One region of the Lysinibacillus sp. FSL K6-0232 genome, then DNA from elsewhere that is predicted to be linked to it. Evidence: riboswitches for the same ligand, from Rfam matches in the RefSeq annotation. Region 1 holds a riboswitch; each other region holds the start of a gene.
What was found. Region 1 has a riboswitch for cobalamin ahead of MHB42_RS17840 (FecCD family ABC transporter permease). Riboswitches for the same ligand answer to the same signal wherever they lie in the genome.

Region 1 (3,147 bases):
CGGTAAACCATCTATTATAATGGGTGCTTCTATGGGGAACTTAGGTACAGTTAAAGCTCAATTACATTTACGTGATATTTTATTCTCTCCTGGTGTCAATTCACCATTACTAAGTGGTAACGATGTTTATATTGGTGCTGTGCATACGAAATTTGATGCAGAAGGAAATTTAACGGATGAAGGAACTGTAAAATTCCTTGATGTTGTGATGGATAACTTTATTGACTGGGCAAAAAAATATATTTAATGTATAGAAGGGCTGTTGAGAAAGCTGACGTTTTATTGGCTTTCTCACAGCTCTTTTGCTTATTTGATTGGAATAATTTTTAATGTTTTTTGTAATCGGTAAGCAAAGATACCTGCAAAGACAGATAAGATAACATCCTTTGGTAGTGGTGGAACCATCCAAAGCCACGCTAATTTATATGTAAAGCCTTCTGGTGCGCTTGCCCAAAGCTTATACGCAAAATACATCCAATTTGTGCCGAATACATAATTAAAGATAAAGGCGATTAACGCAGCCACTATATAGCTCATTTTTGTGCCACTGCGTTCGACAATAAGACCAGCAATAAATGCCAATAAAATATATGACACAATAAAACCAAAAGTAGGGCTTAAAATTTGCCCAAAGCCTCCACCAAAGCGAGAAAAGACAGGCGCTCCTGCTAATCCGATACACATATAGACAGTACAAGCGAGCGCGCCTTTTCGACTACCAAGAATAAGACCTGATAAAATGGCAAAGAAAGTTTGCAGTGTGATTGGGACACCACCCACTACTAAAAATGGTATAAAGGAAGTAATATTAGCACCTACCATCATTAGTGTAGAGAATAAGCCAATATAAGCGATATCTACGGTTCTTAATTTATGATGACGGTGTTCTGTAACTGTTGCCATGCTCTCACCTCTAATTTTTATAGTTATTAATGCTAGTGTAAAGAATGGATATATTTGTGTCAACATAAAAATTTCATTTAGTTAACTAAAATATAGAGCTGTTAAATAATAGTTCCATATGGACGAACAACCTATAAAACTGTATGATAGAGTCGTTATCATTTAATATTATTTGCTACTATTGGTGTGACATCTTTTTATGTCACTTAAAAGGGAAGTCGGTGAAAGTCCGACGCTGTCCCGCAACTGTAACGACGAGTTCTATGATTTTTATGCCACTGTTGAAAAATGGGAAGGCTATCAGAGGACGCAGAATCGAAGCCAGGAGACCTGCCAATTAGTAATACCTGTAATGCCCACGAGGATGCAAGCAATTACGGACAATAGCTGGTTATTTTCTGACTTTGTTTAATCGAGGGTATTTCTATGCATATTTTTGTATAGAATGCCTTTTTTTATTTTGCTTCAACTTTATTGTTGTTGAGATAAATAATCATAGGCTCTGAAAGGCATTAGCTAATTGCTTTATCCATCAAATTTGTAGGAGTTTACTGAATGAATAAAAAGTTTATATTATTTTCTGTACTACTTGTTTTCATATTAATCGTTTCTATGACCTTTGCTGTAATGGTTGGGTCTGTATCTGTAACGCCATTATATGTTTGGAAGGTGATTCTTTCGAAGCTACCTTTTATACATAACTTTATAGAGTCTGATTGGAGCCGCTCACAGGAAATTATTATTTGGCAAATACGAGTGCCACGTGTCATACTGGCGGCTATTGTTGGAGCAGGCTTAGCAATTGCAGGTGCTGCTATTCAGGCGCTTGTGCGAAATTCTATTGCTGATCCTTATATTTTAGGTATTTCTTCAGGCGCAGCGGTGGGAGCAACCTCTGTTATTATTTTAGGTGCTTTTTCGTTTTTAGGTATGTATGCTCTTTCCGTATCCGCCTTTTTAGGGTCATTATTTGCTATTGTGCTTGTATTTTTTTTATCGCGTGTTGGAGGGCGTGTTTCTATCTTTCGTCTACTATTAGCAGGCATGGCGGTGTCCTTTATTTTAACAGCCGTTTCGAATTTTATTTTAATGATGGCAAAGCAAGAGGGTGCATTAAAGGCAGTGATGTTTTGGATGCTTGGTAGTTTAGCTGGTGCCAAATGGACAAATATTATCATTCCAGCTATCGTCCTTTTAGTAGTATTTGCTTTACTTTGGCTCCATTATCGAAACTTAAATTTACTATTATTGGGCGAAGAGGCTGCTGTCACATTAGGTGTCAACCTTCAGCAATTTCGTATACAGCTTGTCTTACTTGTTTCGTTATTAACAGGGGTACTTGTTGCTGTAAGCGGTGCTATTGGCTTTGTAGGATTAATCATTCCACATATTGTCCGATTAATTGTCGGGTCTAATTATAAATATGTTATACCCATTAGTGCCTTATTGGGCGGGATTTTCTTAGTTTGGGCAGATGCAGTGGCTCGAATTATTATTGCTCCTCAGGAAATGCCAATTGGTATTATTACTGCCTTTTGTGGCGGACCATTCTTTATTTGGCTACTCCGTCGTAACAATTATTCTTTTGGTGAAGGAGATTAAAAAGATGACATTAGAAGCAAAGCAAGTATCATTCTCCATTAACGATCAGCGCATATTACATGAAGTGAGTATTCACATAAAGGAAAAGCAATTTGTTGGGCTAATTGGTCCTAATGGTAGCGGTAAATCAACGTTGTTAAAAAATATGTATCGTTTATTAAAGCCTGAAAATGGTACAATTTTATTAAACGAGCACGATATTTTAAAGCAATCGAGTAAAGCTATTGCCAAAAATTTAGCTGTTGTTAGTCAAGAAACACCTGTATTATTTGATTTTACTGTACATGATTTAGTTAGTATGGGTAGAACACCACATAAAAAGTTATTAGAGCTAGACAAAGAGCAGGATTTTCGAATTGTGAAAGATGCGCTGAAGCAAACAGGTATTGAGCATCTAGCAAAACGCAGCTTTAGCTCCCTTTCAGGAGGCGAGAAAAAGCGTGTTATGGTTGCGCGGGCACTTGCACAACAAGCACAGGTGCTTATTCTAGATGAGCCAACAAATCATTTAGATATTCAACATCAGCTTCAGGTGATGGATTTAATTCAAACCTTACATTTAACAGTAGTCGCAGCTTTGCATGACTTAAATATCGCGGCTATGTACTGTGATCAAATATATGTGCTACAGCATGGACGGAT
Region 2 (3,147 bases), 1.0 Mb from region 1:
ATCGTTTCAGTTGGCTCTAATTCATCAGGCAGTGCGATAATTAAATCGATTATTTCCTTTACTGCCTCTGGAACAACGTGGGCTTTAATTGTTTTAGATATCGCACCTATCGTAACAGTAATTTCTGTATCTCCAATAGCAATGCCTGTTACGAGCCCGTCACCATCAACTGTCGCAATGTTGGGCTTGCTTGAAGACCATACAACTGTAGCACTATCATCTGTTGTTGTGTTAGTTACAGTAAATGGATATGTTTCTCCTTCTAATAATAATAAAGGCTCCTCTGTATTTAGCTGAATCTCACTAACTGAGAAGGGCGCAAATTCCATTGCATCATTTAGTGGTATAGGATGCTCTAGTTCGGCTTCATTCTCAGATTCTATAGGATTATCTAGTTCTGCCGAATTGTCTAGTTCTGTTTCATTATTAGATTCTATCGTATTATCTTGCTCTGGTGAATCATCAAGTTCAATATCGCTAATATCAGTAGTATCTTCTATAATTGGATCGAATATTTCTCCTTCAAAATGCTGTGCTTTTACAGCGATGGATGGAGAAAATAGCGACAATATTAAAATAAAGATAACTGCTATATGTAGCTGCTTTTTCCATATAGCCATGTAAAGTTCACTCCCTCTATCAAATAGTTAAATACTGACAAGATGGAAGAATTCACCTTATCAGTATTAATTTACCTAGCTATTGGACGTCCACTTCAAGTGGCTCGCTTGCTGAATTACCAAATAATGCGTTAGCAGAGGCTGTAATCGTAATAGTGCCTTCTTCCGCTTGACCTGCAAATGTAATAACAGCTTGTTGGCTTGTATTCACAGTAACAGACTGAGCTGTTAATGCTGTTGTACCCGTGTCAATTGTCCAATTTGCTAAATTCGAAGCAGTCCCCGTATTCAATAAATCACCAGTTAAATTTACCGTAACAGATGGATTTATATCATCTACAGCAACTGTGCTCGGCGTGTTTAGCTGAGCCCATGTAGTGTAATACACATGAACTTCATCATTCGGAGCTAATACGTAAGCACCTAAGCCAACTGTTGGGCTAATATCATTTACTGTATATACCCAGCCATCCCAGCCATTTAAGCTCCCTGCAGCCAGTCCATCAATTGATTCAAGGTATGGCCCATACACAGGATGAACAGTTACTACATAGGGTTTGTTATTGTCTTGTAGTACTTGTTCTAAAAGCTCTAGCGCCGTTGTCCCTGCTTCAACATCCTCAATTGTTTCTGGCACAATAGTTGTACCGTATAAACCATCAATAGATAATGTAACATCAAATGTTGTTGCTTGTTGTTCTTGGTTTACAGGCTGTAATACTGCGGCACTTGCTGTTGGTGATACAAGCGAAACTGCTAAAAGCAGGGCAAACGCTAATTGCCACCATTTCTTGAAAATCTTCATTTGCAAAACCTCCTATTTTATTATTTCGTGAATGTTCTTGCTATTAACTCGAAAAAGAAAAAGATGCTTCTCCCAAAAAGGGGGGAAGCATCTAATGGAAAACAGAAAAAAGGCGTAAAATACAGTTTGCCTGTCCGTCTATTTGCCGTAAGTTCTCCTAGCTTCCGAAGAGAGTTAATACGATGAAATAAAGGCAGGTCTCCTGGCTTGTGTATCCTAAAATCAGCACCTTCCCATCTACTGGAGGCATTTTTCCTCGTTCGACAGTGGTATTACGCTGTAGTCATCTACACTTACAGTTGCGGAAACAGCTTCGGTTTTGCACCGAATTCCCTATTAAGCTCTATAAAAGAGCACCTTTATTCTGCAATTGCTATTCACTTATTAGAAAGTATAGCACAAATTCCTTATTTTCAAAATATTATAATAAAAAAGAAAAAATGTTGGAAAAGTTTACTTATATTTCACCCTTTTGTAGCGATTCTATTCATTAGTGACAGTATAATAATCTTTTTGATTAGTAGAAACGTACATAGTTGTTTTTTTAATACACCTATAAAAAATGGCTTACACTAAGTAATTAACCGAAAAAAGCCAGTGGCGCAGTTAACAGCGCGGCACTGACTTAATATTCCCTTTACTATATAGTTATTTTTTTGTATCATTAACAAATGCTTTGGCGATTGCCTTTCCTAAAACAGCAATTGTACGATTGACCTCTTCCTCTGTGTTACCAATGCCACCGATTTCTACAATCATCATTTGCTTCGCTAAATCTTGATTGTAGCGGCCATCAACGCCATCACCACTTTTGGAAATAACGCCTTTTGATATTTTTGGCACAATGGCATTTAATGTGGATGATAGGCTTTCAGCATAGGCAGTATTCCAGCGGAAATTTGCATGCTCTGCACCAACAACGATTGCAATTTTCGCGTAGTTTTCACCATTATACCCAACTGTTGTAAGATCATGTTTTAATGAATCACGATGTAAATCTAGTATTAAATCATAGCTATTTGTTTCTAAATGCTTACTTAAATGTGGTCGCATCACATTATAGGATTCATGATAGCCCTTGCCTGCTTGCTTTAACTCTTTCATCACATCTACATTTAATACGTCCGTTTTCAAGCCATTGACATTAAAATGATTCACAATCTTATCCTGCATGCTTAAAATATTAATTGTTTCATGAGAGGTCGCTATCTTACCACTTGCAGCTTTCACGATTGGCTCATATGCTTCATGTGAATGCGTAAACAACACTAACACTTTAAAGGGATCAGCATCTGCTTCAGGCTCTTTTGTTTGTTCAAGCGCATTTTGTTCAGCTAAATTGGTAGCGGCAAACACGACTTGTTTATCTTCTGGTTGTTTCGTCGGAGTCGATGCTTGCTTGTTGAACGGAAGTTGCCCAGCAATGACAGGTAATACGAAAAAGAACAATAATATACCAAATGACCATTGTAGTTTTTTTAGCAAAGTCACACCCTCCTCCCCTTATCGTATGGAGGGGGTGTGGCGTTTAGAACGAAAAAATTTTTCTTGTTTTTCGCATAAATTATAGTAGCTTTAGACGATTGTTGTTATAAATCGCTTGCCCAATTCATTAGCATAGAAGCGACTAATTTTGCATAGCGATCAACCCAATAATCTGCTTCTTTTGGCGTTACCATTAGCTGCATACGTGTGCCTGCAAAGGTTTCTTCAAACAGTTGC
Region 3 (3,147 bases), 1.8 Mb from region 1:
GGTCGCTTCTATCAGGCTTTATTTGCGGAAGCGGAGCAGGTTGTTCGCATTTGGTATGGCATTGGTGAGTCTATTAAGGAAAAGAGGGAATGACATGGAGCGACAAAAGCTGGTGAAATGGGTACTGGCAGCAATGGTTGCAGCAATTTGTGCGGTGGGGGCAATGATTAAAATTCCATTATTTATCATGCCAACGGTTGCGCTTGACTCAGCGCCTGCCTTTTTAAGTGTTGTTTTTTTATCGCCTGTGCTAGCGGGAGCGGCAGGACTAATTGGGCATTTTATAACAGCATTAACAGCAGGCTTTCCACTAGGTCCGTTGCATCTTATTATTGCTGCTGAAATGTTTGGTGTTGTGTGGCTTTTTGGGGTGATGCATAGAAGGGGGATGCATGTTTGGAAATGGCCTGTTGCCTTTCTGCTAAACGGTGTAGCTGCACCATTGCCGTTTTACTTTATCATTAGCCCAGCATTTTTCTGGGGAGCGCTTGCCAGCATTTGTGCGGCAACAGCGATTAATTTAGTGATAGCTGCTATCGTTATGCCTGTATTAACAAAGGTTTTAGTGCGCAAGGAAGGTAGCCTATTATGAGAAATGCCATACAGGTAGGAAGCCTTATTGCGACAATGGATAATGCGGCAGCCATCGGGCAAAAGCCACAGGATATTGTAGCAGCATCAGATACATTGACAGCCTATATGACAGCGCGTGTTACCTTTTTAGAGCAGCTTGCCGCACAGGCTTTGCCTACGCATATTTTGCTGGCGAATTTTTCGGGAGATGCCGCATGGTCACGTTATCTAGCAGGGATACAGCAAGTTTTTGAGGAAGCAGGGCTTGCCTGCCCTACCATTGCTGGGAGCACAGAATCCAATATGCCAACTAGTCAATCAGGCTTAGCTATTACAATGCTTGGGGAGCCACAGCAGCGTGCAGCCTTTCAGCGTGAACGGCTGAGCTGGTATACATATGGCTTACCGCTTGTGGGGGCAGAGGTACTAGCACAGCCTGAGGATGTTGCACAGCTTCAGCCGATTTTTCAAGCATGGCAGTCAGAAATTGTGCAGCAAGTATGGCCTGTTGGGTCAAAGGGGCTACAGGGGGAATATAGCCGTCTTTTTGGACAGATGGTTGTGGACAGTCCGTTGGATGCAACTAAATCAGCAGGCCCATGCACCGTTCTTTTACTTGGTATAGACCCAGCAAAAGAGCAGCAGGCACAAAAATTTTTCCCTAGAAATTTTGCAAAACTGCATTGCCATCGGGCTTGAGTTGAGCCAAAGCATAACAAGGGGCAAAACACCTATTGCAACCCTAAACACAATATGTTAGATTTGTTTAGGAATCAAAACACTATATATAGTATGTTGGACAAACGGTACCAAGATGGTTTAAAAGGGAATTCGGAGCAAGTATGCTTGTAAGCCGAAGCTGTCCCCGCAACTGTACGTGCTGACAAATAATCAAGGAGCCACTGTTTTTTTAATGGGAAGGCGATTATTTGGAGGAAGCATAAGCCAGGAGACCTGCCGCATTGTTCAAGACAGCAACACATTCTTCGGGGATTGAGAAGTGGAGGCGAGAGATTTGCACACGGCTTTTGTGTGCTTGTCCTTCATTTCCATTTCCGATTGTACAGCGATTATGCAGCCGATTAATGTTGCGTAATCGCTTTTTTATGTTGCTGGAGGAAAGGGAGAGAATAGATGACAACGCAAATTGAACAGCAAATAGCTAAGCTACAACAACGTTACACGGAGGATGAACTGGAAAGCTTTGTGAGATTATCGGATCGCTGGCTACGCAAAAATGATAATGCTACATTTGACGCATGGGCGGATGCAATGATTTTACAGGCGCTTAGCTTGATAGATGAGGAGGAGCCCTACTGGACATTTGTGGCTGCACATCTTTACTTAGAAAAATTATACAATCAATTTGCAGCACAGCGTGGTGTTGCACCAACGGATGTGTATCAAGCATTCCCAGCACAGCTTGCACGATATACAGAGGCTGGCTTGTATCATAACAGCTTAACAGCTAAATATAGTGCACAGGAGCTACAGCAATTAACAAGCTATTTAGACGCTAGTCGTGACGAGCTATTTACATATATCGGCTTAAAAACATTAATGGATCGCTATGTTGTGCGTGATTATACGAAAACGCCTGTGGAGCTTCCTCAGGAGCGCTGGATGGTCATTGCCATGACATTAATGCAGGATGAAACAGAGGACCGTTTAGCAAAGGTGCAAGAGGCTTATTGGGCGATGAGTAATTTATATATGACAGTCGCAACACCAACATTATCGAATGCTGGGAAAACACATGGTCAGCTTTCTAGCTGCTTTATTGACACAGTCGATGATAGCCTGCAAAGCATTTATGATACTAATACCGATGTGGCGACATTATCAAAATATGGCGGTGGTATCGGTGTTTATATGGGAAAAATTCGTAGCCGTGGCTCAGCCATTAAAGGCTTTAAGGGCGCATCCAGTGGTGTGCTACCGTGGATTAAGCAGCTCAATAATACAGCCGTTTCAGTTGACCAGCTTGGACAACGCCAAGGAGCTATCGCTGTTTATTTAGATGTTTGGCATAAGGATGTTTTTACATTTTTAGATTTACGCCTAAACAATGGGGATGAGCGTTTACGTGCCCATGATATTTTTACAGGGCTATGCATACCAGATATTTTTATGGAAGCAGTGGAGGCACGTGAGGATTGGCATTTATTTGACCCGCATGAAGTACGTGAGGTGATGGGCTTCTCCTTAGAGGATTCCTACGATGAAGCAAAGGGAAATGGCTCCTTCCGCACGAACTATGCTGCATGTGTGGCAAATCCATTATTAAGCCGTGAAGTCGTACCAGCCATTGATATTATGAAGCGAATTATGCGCTCACAGCTCGAAACAGGTGTGCCGTTTATGTTCTACCGTGATGAAGTGAACCGCATGAATCCGAATCAGCATGAAGGCATGATTTACAGTTCGAATTTGTGTTAATTGTAGCACCTTCAATCAGAAATGGTTGTCGAAAACTCCGTTAAACGGGGAAAGTCACTCAGTGATAACCCACCGTGCTAAATCTTTTGATTAAATATTTGGAGTTTTATATAATAGAACAAATATTCTGTTTTA
Region 4 (3,147 bases), 1.7 Mb from region 1:
TGTGGATTTCTCATTTATTCTAGACGAACTAAAATCGAAATACTGTTTAGTTAATGGCCGTAACGCGATTCCACCGATTCGCATGTTTAAATATTTACTGTTAAAAGCGATTCATGACCTGTCGGATGCCGACCTTATCGAACGTTCAAAATTCGATATGTCCTTTAAATATTTTTTAGATATGGCACCAGAAGAGGAAGTGATCGACCCCAGTTCCCTGACAAAATTCCGTCGACTCCGTCTTCAAGATATGAATTTATTAGATTTACTGATTCAGAAAACTGTTGAAATTGCTTTAGAGAAAGGACTACTCCTTAGTAAAATGGTGATTGTCGACGCTACCCATACAAAAGCGCGATATAACCAGAAAACGCCCAAAGAATTTTTACAGGAAAAATCCAAAAATGTACGTAAAGCCGTGTATCAACTAGACGAAAACATGGTCGGAAAATTCCCTGAGAAGCCTGCGTCAAATGAAGTCACAGAAGAATTAGATTACTGTCGTCAAGTAGTTGAAGCAGTCGAAACACAATCAAAGGTTGCACAAATCCCGGCTGTGAAAGAAAAATTAAATGTTTTAAAAGAAGTGATAGATGATTATGAGAATCATTTAAGCTATTCAAATGATCCGGATGCACGTGTTGGCCATAAGTCAGCAGATTCTTCTTTCTTTGGTTTTAAAACGCATATTGCGATGAGTGATGAACGTATTATTACAGCAGCGGTTGTGACGACGGGTGAAAAAAGTGATGGGCACTATTTACAAGAGTTGGTAGAGAAAAGTAGAACTGCCGGCATGGAAATTGACACGGTGATTGGTGATGCCGCCTATTCCTGGAAAGAGAATTTAGTGTATGCAAAATCGGAGCAGTTTCAGTTAATTTCAAAGTTAAATCCAGTAATCACAAATGGCAGCGGACAACGGAAAATTGAATTTGATTATAACAAGGATGCGGGTATGTTTGTTTGTCCAGCGGGGCACATGGCAACTCACAAAAGACGTACGGGCAGGAAAACCCTGAATCAAAGTTTAACGTTTCATTTTGATATTGAAAAATGTAAAGTTTGCCCGATGCGAGAGGGCTGTTATAAGGAAGGGGCGAAAAGTAAAACGTATAGTGTAACGATTCAATCCGATACACATCAAGAACAAGCAGCATTCCAGGAAACAGCCGAATTCAAAGCACTTGCCAGCAAACGCTATAAAATCGAAGCGAAAAATAGTGAATTAAAGAACCCACACGGCTTTAAAACAGCAAAATCGGCGGGTTTATTTGGCATGGAAATTCAAGGAGCCACGACGATCTTTGCGGTCAATCTGAAACGGATACTCAAACTACTGAGTGAAAAAGAGTAGGAAAAAAGAAAGAAATAAGGCACCTTCCATTCAAAAACGAATGGAAAGTGCCTTATTTTTGTTTGAAAAACTAATTCATCGTAAAAAATGTAAGTTTTTCAGTGCCCTAGCTCAGAAAAGGTAGTTTTCCCTGCATCTACATGTGCAAGCACGCCAATTGTTTTATACATGATAAATCCTCGTTTCCATTGCTTTTTTCGTTTTGTAATCAAATACTATCATATAATATTCTGCCCTTATGTCGAAATAGTGCTAAGATAAGTATGATTATTTATTTATGCATTGCCATAAAAATATTCTTCTGCTAGTCTATCAATAGTATGAATAATCATAAAACATATTGGTGCAAATAGCATTTGTTATTTGCTTAAAAGGGAAATCGGTGCAATTCCGATGCTGTCCCGCAACTGTAAATGGGGAGTCTATACAATATGCCACTGTAGCATTGAGCTATGGGAAGGCGTATAGATGATGAACCTAAGCCAGGATACCTGCCAATATGGATGGATGAACTACGAACCACGAGGATGGGGATAGTGATAAAGGTTGACGAACCATTTTTTCACTATGCTACTCTCTTGGTGACAAGAGGGGTTTTTTTATGCCTTCTTGCCATTTTTATAGCAAAGGAGAACAGGAACATGACAAAATGGAAAAGTAGTTGGCTTGTGTTAGTCATTGCCCTTGTAGCGATGTTAGCAGCATGTAATACGGAGTCAGCAGAGCAGGAAGAACAAACAGAGCCAGCAGAAGCAGCGGCAACGGAAGTAACGATTGACAATAATGATACAACGCAAACCTATAAGGAAGCACCAACAAAAGCGATTAGCTTAAATCAGCATGTGACAGAAATTATGCTAGCGCTAGGCTTAGAGGATGCTATGGTAGGTACGGCTTACTTAGATGATAAAATTTATGAGCCATTGCAGGAGGCATACGAGAAAGTGCCTGTTCTATCAGACCAATATCCAACAAAGGAGCAGGTCATTGATGCAGAGGCAGACTTTTTATATGGCGGCTGGAAAAGTGCCTTTGGCGAAAAGGGAGTTGGCACACCTGAGGAGCTGGAGGAGCTAGGCATTCATACGTATTTACATACATCTTCGAATATGACAAAGCCAACATTGGAGGATATTTTCACAGATATTCGCAATGTGGCGAAGATTTTCCGTGTGGAGGAGCGCGGAGAGGCATTGATTGAGCAAATGACGAAGGATGTAGATGCTGTTCGTGCGAAATTACCGCAGGAGGGCGAAAATTTACGTGTTTTAGTATTTGATAGTGGTGAAAAGGATGTGTTCACGGCTGGTCAAAACTTTATGAATGAGCTTGTAACCATTGCTGGCGGTCAAAATGTTTTTGGCGATGTGGAATCAGGCTGGACAACTGTATCGAAGGAGGATGCAGTAGACCGAAATCCGGAGGTGGTTGTTGTTATTGATTATGGTGAAACAACAGCCCAACAAAAAATAGACTTCTTAAAAAATGATCCAGCATTAAAGGAAATGGAGGCTGTTCAAAATGATCGTTTCGTTATCCTACCACTATCAGCAGCATCTGAGGGGGTACGTGCAGCAGAGGCGATTGAAATTTTAGCAAAGGGCTTCTACCCTGATAATTTTTAAGAAGGAGCCGCCAGACAAATGAATGCATTTCAGAAAAATATACCTGACCAAACCTTTGAAACATTGAACCGTCAAGGTGACTTTACACGTTTAGTTATTAGCCCAGGTATTATTAATAAGCATTATACACCTGCACAATTTCAAACGATTGCAGAGGTTGTTGGG

Region 2: linked by a shared signal. The riboswitch ahead of MHB42_RS12710 (DUF4430 domain-containing protein) and the one ahead of MHB42_RS17840 (FecCD family ABC transporter permease) in region 1 are both predicted to bind cobalamin.
Region 3: linked by a shared signal. The riboswitch ahead of MHB42_RS08785 (ribonucleotide reductase N-terminal alpha domain-containing protein) and the one ahead of MHB42_RS17840 (FecCD family ABC transporter permease) in region 1 are both predicted to bind cobalamin.
Region 4: linked by a shared signal. The riboswitch ahead of MHB42_RS09395 (ABC transporter substrate-binding protein) and the one ahead of MHB42_RS17840 (FecCD family ABC transporter permease) in region 1 are both predicted to bind cobalamin.

Annotation. Positions count from the first base shown of each region.
Region 1 covers NZ_JBBOYW010000001.1:3,635,242-3,638,388, reverse strand. The annotation lists gene MHB42_RS17850 (NADPH-dependent FMN reductase) at 1-247, shown strand, start outside; gene MHB42_RS17845 (biotin transporter BioY) at 307-903, opposite strand; cobalamin riboswitch at 1,069-1,256, shown strand; gene MHB42_RS17840 (FecCD family ABC transporter permease) at 1,459-2,505, shown strand; gene MHB42_RS17835 (heme ABC transporter ATP-binding protein) at 2,510-3,147, shown strand, end outside.
Region 2 covers NZ_JBBOYW010000001.1:2,606,738-2,609,884, forward strand. The annotation lists gene MHB42_RS12705 (S-layer homology domain-containing protein) at 1-620, opposite strand, end outside; gene MHB42_RS12710 (DUF4430 domain-containing protein) at 700-1,425, opposite strand; cobalamin riboswitch at 1,601-1,801, opposite strand; gene spoIIP (stage II sporulation protein P) at 2,074-2,916, opposite strand; gene gpr (GPR endopeptidase) at 3,015-3,147, opposite strand, start outside.
Region 3 covers NZ_JBBOYW010000001.1:1,801,023-1,804,169, forward strand. The annotation lists gene MHB42_RS08770 (bifunctional adenosylcobinamide kinase/adenosylcobinamide-phosphate guanylyltransferase) at 1-93, shown strand, start outside; gene MHB42_RS08775 (ECF transporter S component) at 95-592, shown strand; gene MHB42_RS08780 (hypothetical protein) at 589-1,272, shown strand; cobalamin riboswitch at 1,361-1,550, shown strand; partial or broken gene MHB42_RS08785 (ribonucleotide reductase N-terminal alpha domain-containing protein) at 1,708-3,009, shown strand.
Region 4 covers NZ_JBBOYW010000001.1:1,925,387-1,928,533, forward strand. The annotation lists gene MHB42_RS09390 (IS1182 family transposase) at 1-1,357, shown strand, start outside; cobalamin riboswitch at 1,682-1,870, shown strand; gene MHB42_RS09395 (ABC transporter substrate-binding protein) at 1,999-2,982, shown strand; gene MHB42_RS09400 (precorrin-3B methylase) at 3,001-3,147, shown strand, end outside.